DNA from 2 places in the Pectobacterium artocarpous genome. Region 2 is predicted to be linked to the other one. Evidence: predicted binding sites of a transcription regulator. Region 2 holds the regulator's gene; the other holds the start of a gene.
What was found. Region 2 encodes CRP, which controls carbon source genes, mostly activating them, when cyclic AMP is high. Its sites were predicted from a motif close to ATGTGANNNNNNTCACAT; they were not measured.
Positions count from the first base shown of each region.

Region 1: the regulator CRP is predicted to act here: its motif matches at 3,305-3,322, upstream of rbsD (D-ribose pyranase).

Region 1 covers NZ_JBJXVK010000012.1:114,191-121,593, forward strand. Annotated here, with positions in the region: gene kup (low affinity potassium transporter Kup) at 1-398, shown strand, start outside; gene qseC (quorum sensing histidine kinase QseC) at 544-1,893, opposite strand; gene qseB (quorum sensing response regulator transcription factor QseB) at 1,890-2,552, opposite strand; gene ACKQAD_RS09925 (YgiW/YdeI family stress tolerance OB fold protein) at 2,811-3,206, shown strand; gene rbsD (D-ribose pyranase) at 3,403-3,822, shown strand; gene rbsA (ribose ABC transporter ATP-binding protein RbsA) at 3,830-5,335, shown strand; gene rbsC (ribose ABC transporter permease) at 5,343-6,311, shown strand; gene rbsB (ribose ABC transporter substrate-binding protein RbsB) at 6,337-7,224, shown strand; gene rbsK (ribokinase) at 7,297-7,403, shown strand, end outside.
Region 2 covers NZ_JBJXVK010000003.1:209,973-217,375, reverse strand. Annotated here, with positions in the region: gene ACKQAD_RS03070 (LysE family translocator) at 1-157, opposite strand, end outside; gene ACKQAD_RS03065 (hydrolase) at 264-1,295, shown strand; gene ACKQAD_RS03060 (YheU family protein) at 1,292-1,528, shown strand; gene ACKQAD_RS03055 (phosphoribulokinase) at 1,654-2,523, shown strand; gene ACKQAD_RS03050 (OsmC family protein) at 2,564-2,971, opposite strand; gene crp (cAMP-activated global transcriptional regulator CRP) at 3,344-3,976, shown strand; gene argD (bifunctional acetylornithine/succinyldiaminopimelate transaminase) at 4,132-5,358, opposite strand; gene ACKQAD_RS03035 (aminodeoxychorismate synthase component II) at 5,478-6,053, opposite strand; gene ACKQAD_RS03030 (helicase RepA family protein) at 6,543-7,403, opposite strand, start outside.

The sequences.
Region 1 (7,403 bases), on a different contig from region 2:
TGCTGCATAACCTTAAGCACAATAAGATCCTGCACGAGCGCGTGGTGCTGTTAACCATGCGAACGGAGGATGCACCCTATGTGCTGAACGCGCGCCGCGTAACGGTTGAACAGCTTTCGCCGACGTTCTGGCGCGTGATAGCCAACTATGGCTGGCGTGAAACGCCGGATGTGGAAGAGGTCTTCCAGCGCTGTTGGCAAGATGGGTTAACCTGTCAAATGATGGAAACCTCTTTCTTTATGTCCAACGAATCGCTGATTATCGGTGAGCGCCCATGGTATCTGCGCTTGCGCGGCAAGCTATTCATGATGCTCAGCCGCAATGCGCTACGAGCGGCGGATCAGTTTGAAATACCGCCGAACCGGCTGATTGAGCTGGGGATACAGGTCGAGATTTAAGCGATCCCTCTATATTCTCTATCGTTAACACACTGCAGCGACTCGTTGTTTGTTATTAGGGAAACACGGGGATGAGGTTCCCGACACCTCGCCCTGTGGTCGACCGTGTATCTCGATCTTACCCCAATGTAATGTCTAACAGCCTTTACCAATTCACTGACACAACCAGCCCGCCTTCGGGTTGGTTGGTGAACGTGACCCGCATGTGGTGCAGTTTGGCAATATTGTTGACGATGGAAATCCCCAGACCACTGCCGGATTTTTCCTGCCCCGGTGGGCGATAAAAACGCTCTCCGATTCTTGTCAGTGCTTCCTCGCTGATGCCCGGTCCGTTATCAGCCACCTTAAAGCCGCGTTCCGTTAGTGTCAGACTTACCGTCCCGCCTTCATGGCTGTAGCGAATGGCGTTATCCAGCAGATTACGTACCAGCAGAGTCAGCAACAGCGCATGGCCCTGTCGGATAATCGGGGCGTCCGGTAAATCCAGCGTCAGTTCGATCCCTGCGGTTTGCGCCGTAGGGTAATGCGCAATCACCGCCTGTTGCAGTAAGTCATTAAACTGAACGGGCTGCATCCCTTCGGGGGATGCGTCGGCATCCAGTCGCGACAGCGTCAGGAGTTGATCCACCAGCCGTGTGGCCCGCTCGATCCCTTTGTCCAGATTGACCAGTGCATGGCAGCGCATGGCTTCATCGTCATGCGCCAACTGCGCGACTTCGGTTTGAACTTTTAATGCTGCTAACGGGCTACGCAATTCGTGAGCAGCATCAGAGGTAAAACGACGTTCTCGAACCAGCATGTCGCTGATACGGGAAAACAGGTGGTTCAGTGCGTTAACCAGCGGGCGAACTTCTTGTGGAATGTACTGCGTCGCCAGCGGTGTACTTTCGTCAGGGGAACGTTGCTGAAGCTCGGCGGTTATACGTTTTAGCGGCGAGAGTTCACGCGTCACCAGCCAGAATAGTAGCGCTAGCATGATCGGCAGGGCGAATAACCAGGGCATCAGGTTGGTTTTTACAATATCCAGCGTCATGTCCTGACGGTATTCCCATTCTTGCCCAACCGCAATCGCGTAGCGATTATCCGCCGTGGTTAGCCAGACGATGCGCCAGTCCTCGTCATCATCGCGTAATTTGCCATCGGTGAAGCCGTTGCGCTGATAGTCAAAAATGAAATCTTTGCCGTTCTCGCCGTCGTTCAGCACCATTTTCCCGTCGCGGGTAAAAATAGCGAAGGCCAGCGCATCATCTTCCTGTTTACCGCGGTTCTTATGCACCAAACTCTTGGTTTTGGGTAGAGAAACCGGTTGGATTTGCAACTCATCGGGATTCATGGTGGCCAGACGTTTGGCAAACAGCATTTGCTGGGTATCAAATAGCTCATTGATGTTATGGCGCGTTTGATACCACGCCAGCAGACTGGCTACGCCCCAGCAAATCAGCGTCAGCAGCGAAAAACCGGTAATCAGGCGTAAGCGCAGGCTGAGTAGGTTCATGGTGCATCTCCCAGAATATAGCCAACGCCATGCACGGTACGGATAAACCCGCTGCCCAGCTTTTTGCGCAGGTGGTGGATGTGCACTTCTACTGCATTGCTGGAGACATCATCGTCCCACCCGTAGAGCTTTTCTTCCAACTGGGCGCGCGTGAGCACACGGTTCGGGTTGAGTAAAAACAGTTCCAGCAGCGCCAGTTCACGGGATTTTAGTATCAACGGCTCATTGTTAAGCGTGACGGTCCGTGAGCCCGATTCAAGGGAAACCGCACCGTGCGTTAATGTGGGCTGGAGTTGGCCGTGACGGCGGCGAATTAGCGCCTGAAGACGAGCGGCAACTTCCGCCAGTGCAAAGGGCTTACATAAATAATCATCGGCACCCTGCTGGAGCCCTTCCACACGCTGTTCCAGCGCATCCCGAGCGGTCAGAATCAGCACCGGTTCGTCATGCCCAGCCTGACGCCACTGGCGCAGGATATCCATTCCGTCCATACCCGGCAGGCTGAGATCGAGCACAACCACATCATAGGGCGCGGCTTTCAAGGCAGCGGCGCCCGCTTTGCCTTCCGTAAACCAGTCAATATTAAAACCCAGTTTGATTAAGCCTGCTTTCAGGCCATCGCCAATCAGGCGATCGTCTTCGATTAACAATATTCTCATGGCTGCCTCACAGGGAATGTGTCGCTGTCGCGTTTGCGCCTTTTCCGGTTTTATACGAAATCGGGGGGCTGCGTGTACAGGACAAATCGCTGAAATCGGGCGATTTCGGCAATATAAAAAAATAAAAATGCAGACGCTGATTCCTTAAGATTCTGTTAAGAACGGTTTGTTTTAATCCTTCCCGAAGACCGATTACTCCCGCAGGTTGACTGCGAAATCGTTGACTGTGAAACGACAGACAAGATAAGGAAGGTAAATATGAAAAAAGCAGCTGCGTTACTTGCCATTACCGCTCTGGTTTCTGCTCCGGTATTTGCCGCACAAAGCGGCGGTGGTTTCGTCAACCCTGAAACGCCAGCGGTTGGCACACATAAAGGGGGGTTCATCGATCCACAGAATTCCCTCACGACGGTAGATAAGGCTAAAGATCTGCGTGACGACAGTTGGGTTACGCTGAGCGGCAATATTGAAAAACGAATCGGTGATGAGAACTATCTGTTCCGCGATTCGACAGGCACGATGGAAGTCGAGATCGATCACAAGCGCTGGAATGGCCAGATGATTTCACCCACCGATAAAGTGGAAATTCAGGGGGAACTGGATAAAGACTTCAATTCCGTCGAACTGGATGTGAAGCAGATTCGTAAACTCTAAATCGTTATCCTCAATTCCCTATTGGCGGGCTTTTGCCCGCCATTTCTCTCTCTTCTATAAACGCCTCTTGTTCTCTTTATTTTTTTGTTAGCGAAACGTTTCGATACTGATCACACTTTTTTTATCTCTTCGTTGCCTTTCCCTCTTCTTTTCCTAGAATGTCACCAGCGAAACGTTTCGCTGGTGGGGTGAGAAGATGAAAAAAGCAGCACTATTGAACGCAGATATTTCTTCCGTGATTGCTCGGCTGGGCCATACCGATAGCCTTGCTATTGGTGATGCGGGTTTACCGATTCCTGAAACGACGACGCGTATCGATCTGGCGTTGACGCATAACGTGCCGACGTTTTTGCAGGTGGTGAGTGTGATCACCAGTGAAATGCAGGTTGAGGCCGCTATTCTGGCGGAAGAGATCATTGAGAAGAACCCCGCAGTCCATGACGCATTACTCGATCAATTGAAGCAACTTGAACAACGCCAGGGAAACTCAATTGCATTGCACTATGTCAGCCATGAAGAATTCAAAACCCAAAGCGGCAAAAGCCGGGCCATCATTCGCAGCGGAGAGTGCTCTCCGTATGCCAATGTCATCCTGTGTGCTGGCGTAACGTTCTGAGGTATCCATGCAACCTTTACTGCAACTGCAAGGCATCACGAAATCTTTTCCTGGCGTTAAAGCGCTGTCCGGTGCGGCGCTCAACGTCTATCCGGGGAAAGTGATGGCGCTGGTGGGCGAGAACGGTGCGGGCAAGTCCACCATGATGAAAGTCCTGACCGGGATCTACCGTAAAGATGCCGGTAGCATTCATTTTCTGGGGCAGGAGGTGAATTTCAACGGGCCGAAAGCGTCCCAGGAAGCAGGTATCGGTATCATCCATCAGGAACTTAACCTGATTCCCCAGCTCACGATTGCTGAGAATATCTTTCTCGGACGTGAATTTACCAACCGCTTTGGCAGCCTCGACTGGAATAAGATGTATGCGGAAGCCGACAAGCTGCTGAAGCGCCTTAATCTGCGCTACGACAGCCACCGTATGGTCGGGGATTTATCGATTGGCGATCAGCAAATGGTGGAAATTGCCAAGGTGCTGAGCTTTGAATCGAAAGTCATCATCATGGATGAACCCACTGATGCTCTGACGGATACCGAAACGGCTTCGCTATTCAGCGTGATTAACGAGCTGCAATCCCAGGGATGCGGCATTGTCTATATTTCCCACCGCCTGAAAGAAATCTTTGAAATCTGCGACGACATTACTGTCTTGCGCGATGGTCAGTTTATTGGCGAGCGCCCAGTCAGTGACTTACAGGAAGATACGCTGATTGAAATGATGGTGGGCCGCAAGTTGGAAGATCAGTATCCGCGTTCGAGTAAAGCGCCGGGAGCGGTCCGCCTTAAGGTACAAAACCTGTCCGGTCCGGGGGTCGACAGCGTCAATTTTACGGTGCGAAAAGGTGAAATCCTCGGCGTGGCGGGGCTGATGGGCGCGGGTCGTACCGAGTTGATGAAGATCCTCTACGGTGCTCTACCGCGTACTGGCGGTAATGTGACGCTGGATGGCCGCGACGTCGTGACCCGTAAACCGCAGGACGGTTTGGCGAACGGTATCGTTTACATTTCGGAAGACCGTAAGCGTGATGGCCTGGTGTTGGGCATGTCGGTAAAAGAAAACATGTCGTTAACGGCATTGCGCTATTTCAGCCATGCAGGCGGTCGTCTCAAGCACGCTGAAGAGCAATTAACGGTCGCTGACTTTATTCGCCTGTTCAACGTTAAAACGCCGTCAATGGAGCAGCCAATCGGCCTGCTTTCCGGCGGTAATCAGCAGAAAGTGGCGATTGCTCGCGGCCTGATGACGCGCCCCAACGTATTGATCCTCGATGAACCGACGCGTGGCGTCGATGTCGGGGCGAAGAAAGAAATTTATCAGTTAATCAACCAATTCAAAGAAGAAGGGCTGAGCATCATTTTGGTGTCATCCGAAATGCCCGAAGTATTGGGAATGAGCGATCGCATCATTGTGATGCATGAAGGGCGCTTGAGCGGTGATTTCCCGATTGAACAAGCAACCCAGGAAGTACTGATGGCTGCGGCCGTTGGTAAGCAATACGGCGCAAAGCAGGAGTAAGTCAGACATGAGTTCTCAATCTATCACGGCAAAACGCTGGTTCAGCAAAGAGTGGTTACTGGAGCAGAAATCGCTGATTGCGCTCCTAATCCTTATTGCGATTGTTTCCGCCATGAGCCCTAACTTTTTCACTCTGAACAACCTGTTCAATATTCTTCAGCAGACGTCAGTGAACGCTATCATGGCGGTTGGCATGACGCTGGTAATTCTGACCTCGGGCATCGATTTGTCGGTAGGCTCGCTGCTGGCGCTGACCGGTGCTGTCGCGGCTTCCATCGTCGGGCTTGAGGTCAACGCTCTGGTGGCGGTATTTGGCGCATTGGCGCTGGGGGCGCTGATAGGTGCAGGCACAGGGATTATTGTTTCCAAAGGTAAAGTGCAAGCGTTTATCGCTACGCTGGTCATGATGCTGTTGCTGCGCGGCGTGACGATGGTCTATACCAACGGCAGCCCGATTAATACCGGCTTTTCGGATGTAGCAGATGCGTTTGGCTGGTTTGGTATCGGCCGCCCACTGGGGATTCCGACACCAATCTGGATCATGGCTATCGTGTTCGCGGCGGCCTGGTACATGCTGCACCATACTCGCCTGGGACGCTATATCTATGCGTTAGGCGGCAACGAATCCGCCACCCGTTTGTCCGGTATCAGCGTTGATAAAATCAAGATCATTGTCTACTCCCTCTGTGGGCTGCTGTCTGCCTTGGCGGGAATCATCGAAGTCGCACGTTTGTCCTCTGCACAGCCTACTGCGGGGACTGGATATGAGCTGGATGCTATCGCGGCTGTAGTATTGGGCGGCACCAGTCTGGCTGGAGGCAAAGGGCGTATCGTTGGCACGTTGATCGGCGCACTCATCCTTGGCTTCCTCAACAACGGACTGAATTTATTAGGTGTTTCTTCTTACTACCAAATGATCGTTAAAGCCGTCGTCATCTTGCTGGCGGTTCTGGTAGATAACAAAAGCAGTAAATAACCTTCATTCACACAGGAATTGCGTTATGAATATGAAAAAGCTGGCTACTCTGGTTTCCGCTGTTGCGCTGAGCGCGACTGTCAGTGCTAATGCGTTGGCCAAAGATACGGTTGCTCTGGTGGTGTCTACGCTGAATAACCCGTTCTTTGTTTCAATGAAAGAGGGGGCACAGAAAGAAGCCGACAAACTGGGTTACGAACTGATTGTCTTGGATTCCCAAAATAACCCAGCCAAAGAACTGGCTAATGTTCAGGATTTGACGGTACGTGGCACCAAAGTTCTGCTGATCAACCCAACTGATTCTGATGCGGTCGGTAATGCGATCAAAATGGCCAACCAGGCCAAGATCCCGGTTATCACGTTGGACCGCGTTGCCAGCAGTGGTGAAGTTGTGAGCCACGTTGCTTCTGATAACGCCTTCGGTGGTAAAGTTGCTGGTGACTTCATTGCCAAGAAATTGGGTGAAGGTGCCAAGGTGATTCAGTTGGAAGGGATCGCCGGAACGTCTGCCGCGCGCGAGCGTGGTGCGGGCTTCATGAAATCTGCTGAGAAAAATAAATTCGCGATGCTGGCCAGCCAGCCTGCTGATTTCGATCGTACGAAAGGGCTGAATGTGATGCAGAACCTGCTGACCGCACACCCAGATGTTCAGGCTGTATTTGCCCAGAACGATGAAATGGCGCTGGGTGCACTGCGTGCGCTGCAAACGGCGGGTAAAACCGATGTACTGGTTGTCGGTTTTGACGGTACTCAGGATGGTGTGAAGGCTGTTGAGTCAGGCAAGCTGGCGGCAACCGTTGCTCAGCGTCCCGATCAGATCGGTGTGATTGGTATCGAGACCGCAGCGAAAGTGCTGAAAGGTGAAAAAACGCAGGCCATCATTCCGGTTGACCTGAAGTTGGTAGCAAAATAATCAAAGAAATAAAGCAGGGCTCGCGCCACCCGTTTGTGGTGGCGCATTATTAACGTAGCGGGATTCGACATAATGAAAACGGGTAAGCTGGTGGTGCTGGGCAGTATTAATGCTGACCATATTCTCAATCTTGAGCAATTTCCCCGCCCGGGTGAAACGGTGATCGGTGAGCAATATAG
Region 2 (7,403 bases):
TGCTTTGCATGCCCAGCATGATGCCAATCATCAGCCACAGCGAGCGTACAAAGCCAAAATTCGCGCCCGAAGTAGTCAACAGCATATTATTCGGGCCCGGCGTGATGGCCGCGACCCACAAAAATCCTAACATCGACAGAAATAAACTCAGTTCCATTATTTATGGGCGCTCCTGACCCAAATATCGTACCCACTGGCAGCATTGAAGCTAACAGTGTGATATTGATCGTACAAGAGCCGACAATAAGATTTCCATATCCTTTATGTATGACCATTTTCATCCGCTGAGCGGTGCCCATAACCCGCATCTGCAAACGCTACTCCCGCGTCTGATTCGCCGTCGCGTACAGTTTTCACCCGTCTGGCAATCGCTCGAATTACCCGACGGCGATTTCGTCGATCTGGCGTGGAGTGAAACGCCCGAGCAGGCGCGGCACAAACCGCGCATCGTGCTGTTTCACGGGTTGGAAGGCAACTTTCATAGCCCCTATGCCCACGGCCTGCTGCATGCCTGTAAACAGCATGGCTGGCTCGCCGTCATCATGCATTTTCGCGGATGCAGCGGTAAGCCCAACAGGATGAAGCGTATTTATCACTCCGCTGAAACCAGCGATGCCAGCTATTTTCTGCACTGGATGCAAGAGACACTGGGCGTGGTGCCTACCGCTGCCATCGGCGTGTCTCTCGGCGGCAACATGCTGGCTTACCTGCTCGCCCAGCAAGGCGAAGCTTGCTCCCTATCCGCTGCCGTCATTGTTTCTGCACCATTAATGCTCGAACCCTGTAGCCGTCGGATGGAACAAGGCTTCTCCCGCGTCTACCAGCACTACCTGCTGCGACTGCTGAAGCAAAACGCCGGCCGCAAGCTGGCAGCCTACCCGGATACGCTGCCAATTCAGTTGCCGCAGTTGAAGCGAATTCGCCAGTTGCGAGAGTTTGATGACGTTATTACATCACGTATCCACGGCTTCCGCGATGCCGCCGATTACTATCGACGCTGTAGCGCCCTGCCGCTGCTGCCTCAGATACGTAAACCGCTGCTCATCATCCATGCGAAGGACGATCCTTTCATGACGTCAGAGGTGATTCCCGACCAGTCGCAGTTACCGTCAAATATTGAATATCAGCTAACAGAACACGGCGGGCATGTCGGCTTCGTCTGTGGAACGTTGCTGAAACCGGAAATGTGGCTGGAACAGCGCATTCCCAACTGGCTTAGCCCGTTTTTGGACCACGCCACCGATTCTTCAGGAACCTTTCACTCAGGAACTTTTTATTCAGGAGGAATCGCGTGATTATTCCCTGGCAACAGCTCGATCCAGAAACGCTGGATAACATCATCGAATCTTTCGTCCTGCGGGAAGGTACCGATTATGGCGAACAGGAGCGCTCATTGGCGCAGAAAGTGGAAGATATCCGCCTCCAGCTCAAATCTGGCCAGGTCGTTTTGGTGTGGTCCGAACTACATGAAACCCTCAATATTATGCCGCGCAGCCAGCTCAATGCAGGAGGCCATGCCCCTTATTGAGTATGCCGAAAGGCGTGAAAGAATGCGCCAAACATGCTAACAATGATAAAAACTTACGTCATTTTTGAGGATGCGCGCAGGCTCTCAGCCGATGCGTGTATCGCGATCACGGAGTTACGCGCCTTATGTCACATCAGCATCCGATTATTGCGGTTACCGGCTCTAGCGGGGCAGGAACAACGACAACCAGTCTGGCTTTCCGTAAGATTTTCCAGCAACTTAATCTGCGCGCCGCCCAGTTGGAAGGGGACAGTTTTCACCGCTATACCCGCCCGGAAATGGATATGGCCATTCGCAAAGCACGTGATTTAGGCCGCCATATCAGCTATTTCGGCCCGGAAGCGAATGACTTCAGCCTGCTGGAACAGTCGTTTATCGAATATGGTCTGCACGGTCGTGGCCAAACGCGTAAATATCTTCATACCTACGATGAAGCCATTCCGTACAATCAAGTTCCCGGAACCTTCACGCCGTGGGAGCGGATGCCGGAACCCACCGATATCCTGTTTTATGAAGGGCTACACGGTGGCGTGGTTACCGAACAAAACGACGTAGCACAGCATGTCGATTTGCTCGTCGGCGTGGTGCCGATCGTCAATCTGGAATGGATCCAAAAGCTGATACGCGACGTCAATGAGCGCGGTCACTCGCGTGAAGCGGTAATGGATTCCGTCGTGCGATCCATGGAAGACTACATCACCTATATTACGCCGCAGTTCTCTCGCACACACATCAACTTCCAGCGCGTGCCCACCGTGGACACCTCCAATCCGTTCGCCGCCAAGTCGATTCCGTCGCTGGACGAGAGCTTTGTCGTTATTCATTTTCAGGGCCTGGATAATATTGATTACCCCTATCTGCTCGCCATGTTGCAGGGATCATTTATCTCCCACATCAATACGTTGGTCGTTCCCGGCGGGAAAATGGGGCTAGCGATGGAACTCATCATGGCACCGCTGGTGCAGCGGTTAATGGAAGGGAAAACCATCGAATAAGCGAAACTGGGCGCGGCAATGTCGTGCCCAGAGAAAGAGATTAAGCCAGCACCCGAATTTCGTGACTATGCGTCACCTCAACGGCCTTGCCCAGCATCAGTGCCACAGAGCAGTATTTTTCCGCCGACAGGGCTACAGCGCGTTCAACGATTTTGTCGGTCAGCCCTTTTCCCGTCACGATAAAATGCAGATTGATATGGGTAAATAAACGCGGCGCTTCAGACCGGCGCGCTGACGTCAGTTTCACCTCACAATCCGCTACATCGTTGCGGCCTTTTTGCAGAATCGAAACCACATCAATCGCGCTGCATCCCCCCACAGACATCAACACCATTTCCATCGGGCTGGGCGCTTTATCGCCGGAATTGCCGTCCATCAACACCTGATGTCCTGACGCGGATTCGCCCAAAAACGTTAAGCCTTCAACCCATTTTACCCGTGCCTGCATGGTGCCTCTCCACTAAAAATTTTTTGAAAATTTATACCGTTACTGTACAAAAATCAGCGTTAATCAGAGCTTTGTCATGCTGAAGCGAGACAACACAAGACACATCCTTAAAGCTGTGTTAAAACGAAAATAGAATAGACCTTTTCTGGACAAACCCAGAAACGAAGAAGATGATGACGTAGCCAGATATACCCAGCCACGTTTACGGTGCGGCAAGGCAGCACCGGAAAATCAAGGGTCAGTGGTTCCAGTATATTCCCTGACGTCATTCTGCCTAGACTGAATTTTGTTTTTTTAGCAGTTAAACACGCCGTACAGGGAACTCTGACCCCTGTAATTTGCGCAGTGAATTACAACAGAGGATGATAGCGAATGGTTCTCGGCAAACCGCAAACAGACCCAACTCTCGAATGGTTCCTTTCCCATTGTCATATCCACAAGTATCCATCGAAGAGCACGCTTATTCACCAAGGTGAAAAAGCAGAAACGCTTTACTACATCGTGAAAGGCTCTGTCGCAGTGCTAATCAAAGATGAAGAAGGCAAGGAAATGATTCTTTCCTACCTCAATCAGGGCGATTTTATTGGTGAGCTCGGCCTGTTTGAAGAAGGTCAGGAACGCAGCGCTTGGGTGCGGGCAAAAACCGCCTGTGAAGTGGCTGAAATTTCCTATAAAAAATTCCGCCAGCTAATCCAGGTTAACCCAGATATCCTCATGCGTCTGTCTGCACAAATGGCAAGCAGACTCCAGGTTACCTCAGAGAAAGTCGGCAACCTCGCCTTCCTTGATGTAACTGGCCGTATTGCCCAAACCCTACTCAACCTGGCTAAACAACCTGATGCCATGACGCATCCAGATGGTATGCAAATAAAAATTACCCGTCAGGAAATTGGGCAAATCGTTGGCTGCTCGCGTGAAACCGTGGGCCGCATTCTGAAAATGTTAGAAGACCAGAACCTGATCTCTGCGCACGGTAAGACAATTGTCGTTTACGGCACTCGCTAAATCCCTGTTGCTCTACCCTACCAACAAAAAAGCGTGAAGCCTCGGCCTCACGCTTTTTTATGGTGTGCCATCCCTGCTCCCCCTTACAGACCGTCGCAAGCGGCGTGGAAAAACGTTCCCTACGTTTTTTATCGCTGCTCTTTTAAGAACATCACTCAGTTTGCTGCGTTAACAACCTGTGCGACGGCTTTGGCGAACTTCTCCATCCCCTGCACAATGTCGTCTTCATCAATGATCAAAGACGGCACAAAGCGGATGACGTTCGGACCCGCCATCAACACCATCAGGCCCTGAGCCGTTGCAGCAGCCAGAAACTCGCCCGCACGGCCATGCCACTGCGATTTCAGTTCTGCCCCCAACAGCAGCCCCATACCGCGCACCTGTTCAAATACACCGTACTGTTGGTTGATTTTTTCCAGCTCACTGACAAAGCGAGCGTGCCGATCCGCCACGCCTGACAGCACTTCTGGCGTATTGATGATATCCAGCGCAGCTTCCGCCACCGCACAGGCCAGCGGGTTACCGCCATAGGTGGTTCCATGTACCCCGACCGTCATCACAGAGGCAATTTCTTCCGTCGTCAGCATCGCACTAATCGGGAAGCCGCCACCCAGCGCTTTAGCGGTGGTGAGAATATCCGGCGTAATGCCGTAGTGCATGTAGCTGAATAGTTTGCCAGTGCGCCCCATTCCGCTCTGCACTTCATCAAACACCAGCAGCGCCTTATGCTGATCGCACAGATCGCGAACACCTTGTAAAAATTCAGGTGTCGCAGGCGTAATACCGCCCTCACCCTGAATCGGCTCCAGCACGACGGCACTGGTGTGATCGTCCATCACCGCTTTGACCGCAGCCAGATCGTTGAAAGGAACATGGACAATATCCGCAGGCTTAGGCCCGAAACCATCGGCATATTTAGGCTGTCCGCCAACTGAAACGGTAAACAGCGTGCGGCCATGGAACGCATTATAGAAAGCGATGATCTTGGTTTTATAAGGACTATGGCGTTTAACCGCATAGTGGCGCGCCAGTTTGAAAGCGGCTTCGTTAGCCTCAGCACCAGAATTAACAAAGAACACGCGGTCGGCAAAAGTGGCATCAATCAATTTGCTGGCGAGGCGTAGCGCAGGTTCGTTGGTGAAAATATTGCTGGTGTGCCACAGCTTTTCACCCTGTTGCTGCAATGCGTTCACCAGCGCAGGATGACAGTGACCCAGTGCCGTAACCGCAATGCCGCCGGAGAAATCGATATACTCACGGCCATCTTGATCCCAGACGCGGCTCCCTTTACCTTTCACTGGTACAAACTTCGCGGGTGCATAAACCGGCAAAATCACTTTATCGTGAGTATCCCGTGTCACTGCTTTCTGCTCTGCTGCCATTTGCTGCCTCACTCTGCTGTCCATTATGTCGAAATGAAAATATAGTCAATAAATATGCATAAAAAATCAATTACAGGCAATATTAAATCGGCTACTGTAGAGAATAACTTTCTATCTCGCTAAATTTTAAGGAAATTATCCAAAAGTTGATGCCCTTGCTGGCTGAGAATGCTTTCTGGATGAAACTGCACACCTTCCAGCGGAAGCGAGCGATGGCGGATTCCCATAATCTCGTCATGCTTACCTTCATGTTCGCTCCAGGCCGTGACCTCAAAGCAATCGGGTAGCGAGGAAGCATCAATGATGAGTGAATGATAACGGGTAACCGTCAAAGGCTGAGCCAGTCCCGTGAAAATCCCCGTATCATTGTGCGCAATCGCAGAAGTTTTCCCGTGCATAACCTGTCTTGCACGCACCACATGCGCGCCGAACGCCTGCCCCATCGCCTGATGGCCAAGGCACACGCCCAGAATCGGTAATTTATCGGCAAAGTGACGGATAGCAGCCAATGAAATGCCCGCCTCATCCGGCGTACAAGGGCCCGGTGAAATGACCAATCGCTCAGGCGCAAGCTGTTCAATCTCACGCAGTGTGAGTTCATCATTACGCTTCACCAAGACCTGTGCGCCAAGCTCACAAAAGTATTGGTAAAGGTTGTAGGTAAAGGAGTCGTAGTTATCGATGATTAGCAGCATATTTTACTTAACTTATTGATAAATAATAAACATATCATTTAATCTTTCTTTCCATACCCGCACAAATACCCGCAATTTTTTTCGATACATGCTTATGGGATAAAGCGGTTAAAGCCATTGTACCTGTCTCCGGCATGAAAGGGATGACAAGAAATTGACGTTCACAAAACGCTAAGGATATCGATGCCCCTACGGCAGGACACATTACACCGCGCCAGCCCCTTTTTTGGGAGGGGCTGGCGCTCATCTTTCTTATGTGGGTGATTTTTCCATGACTCACTCGATCGGGAACAGAAAGCCATCCCCCACCTTCCCCCCACTTACTCAGGGATCACGGCTTCCCCCACCTGATTTTCATGGCTAGATTAAAAATTATTATTTATTAGTGAGTTAAATCATTCCCCCACTTCGCGCCTATATATGCGTGGGAAGTGGGGGAAAATGCCGGATAGAAAGACTTCTTATCCGTTCGCCCCCACTTTCCCCCGTTTAATCCCCCACCTTATTCCGTTGTGATAACGGCGTGATCCGTTCCCCCTCAAAGGCGATCAGGCCATCCTTTTCCAGCTTGTCCAGCCAGCGGCTAAACTTCTTGTTTACATCAAAGCCCATTGCCCGCATATCGTCTCGTACTAATGAGCGGGTGCATCCTTCACCGTTAGCTGTGCGTGAGCGAATAGCCTGCCACAGTGCAAAATGATTTTCCGTCAGCCGTGGGATACCGGCTAAGTCGGGATCGCTGGCAGCCTCATCCTCTCTGACTTCACGGCCTTCATCGTTCAGCACCAGTGAGGTGATCTGGTCGCCATCATCGTCCACGTACAGATCGACGGCATTCAGATCATAGGCGCGACGCGGCGGCTCTTCCGCATCCTTCATCTTGGTGCAACTGAGGATCAACGCGCCGCCTTCACCTTCACGCCTGACGTTAAATTCCACGTCCAGCGCGGCACGGAAGGCGCTGGAGCCGCGTGCTCCTTTGTCCTGATCTTTACCGGAATGATGGATAATCAGCACCGTGGCCTGTGTCGCTGCTTTAATCGCGTCGCATCCCTGAATGAATGCGCCCATATCTTTAGCCGCGTTCTCATCCGAACCGCCAAAACAGCGGGCAAGCGTATCCAGAATAATCAGACGAACCGGCATACCGGAGGCGACTTTCACATCGCGGGCGGCACGTATCACCTGCTGTACGCTCTCCGGACTGGCCGGAAAAATTGGGCAATCGACACGATACAGCGCATCAATCGGGCTACCGCCGTTAAGCGTCTGCTCCCATGCCCGGATACGGCGGGGAACGCCAATCCCACCTTCACCAACAACATAAATCACTGCGCCCTGTGTCACCGG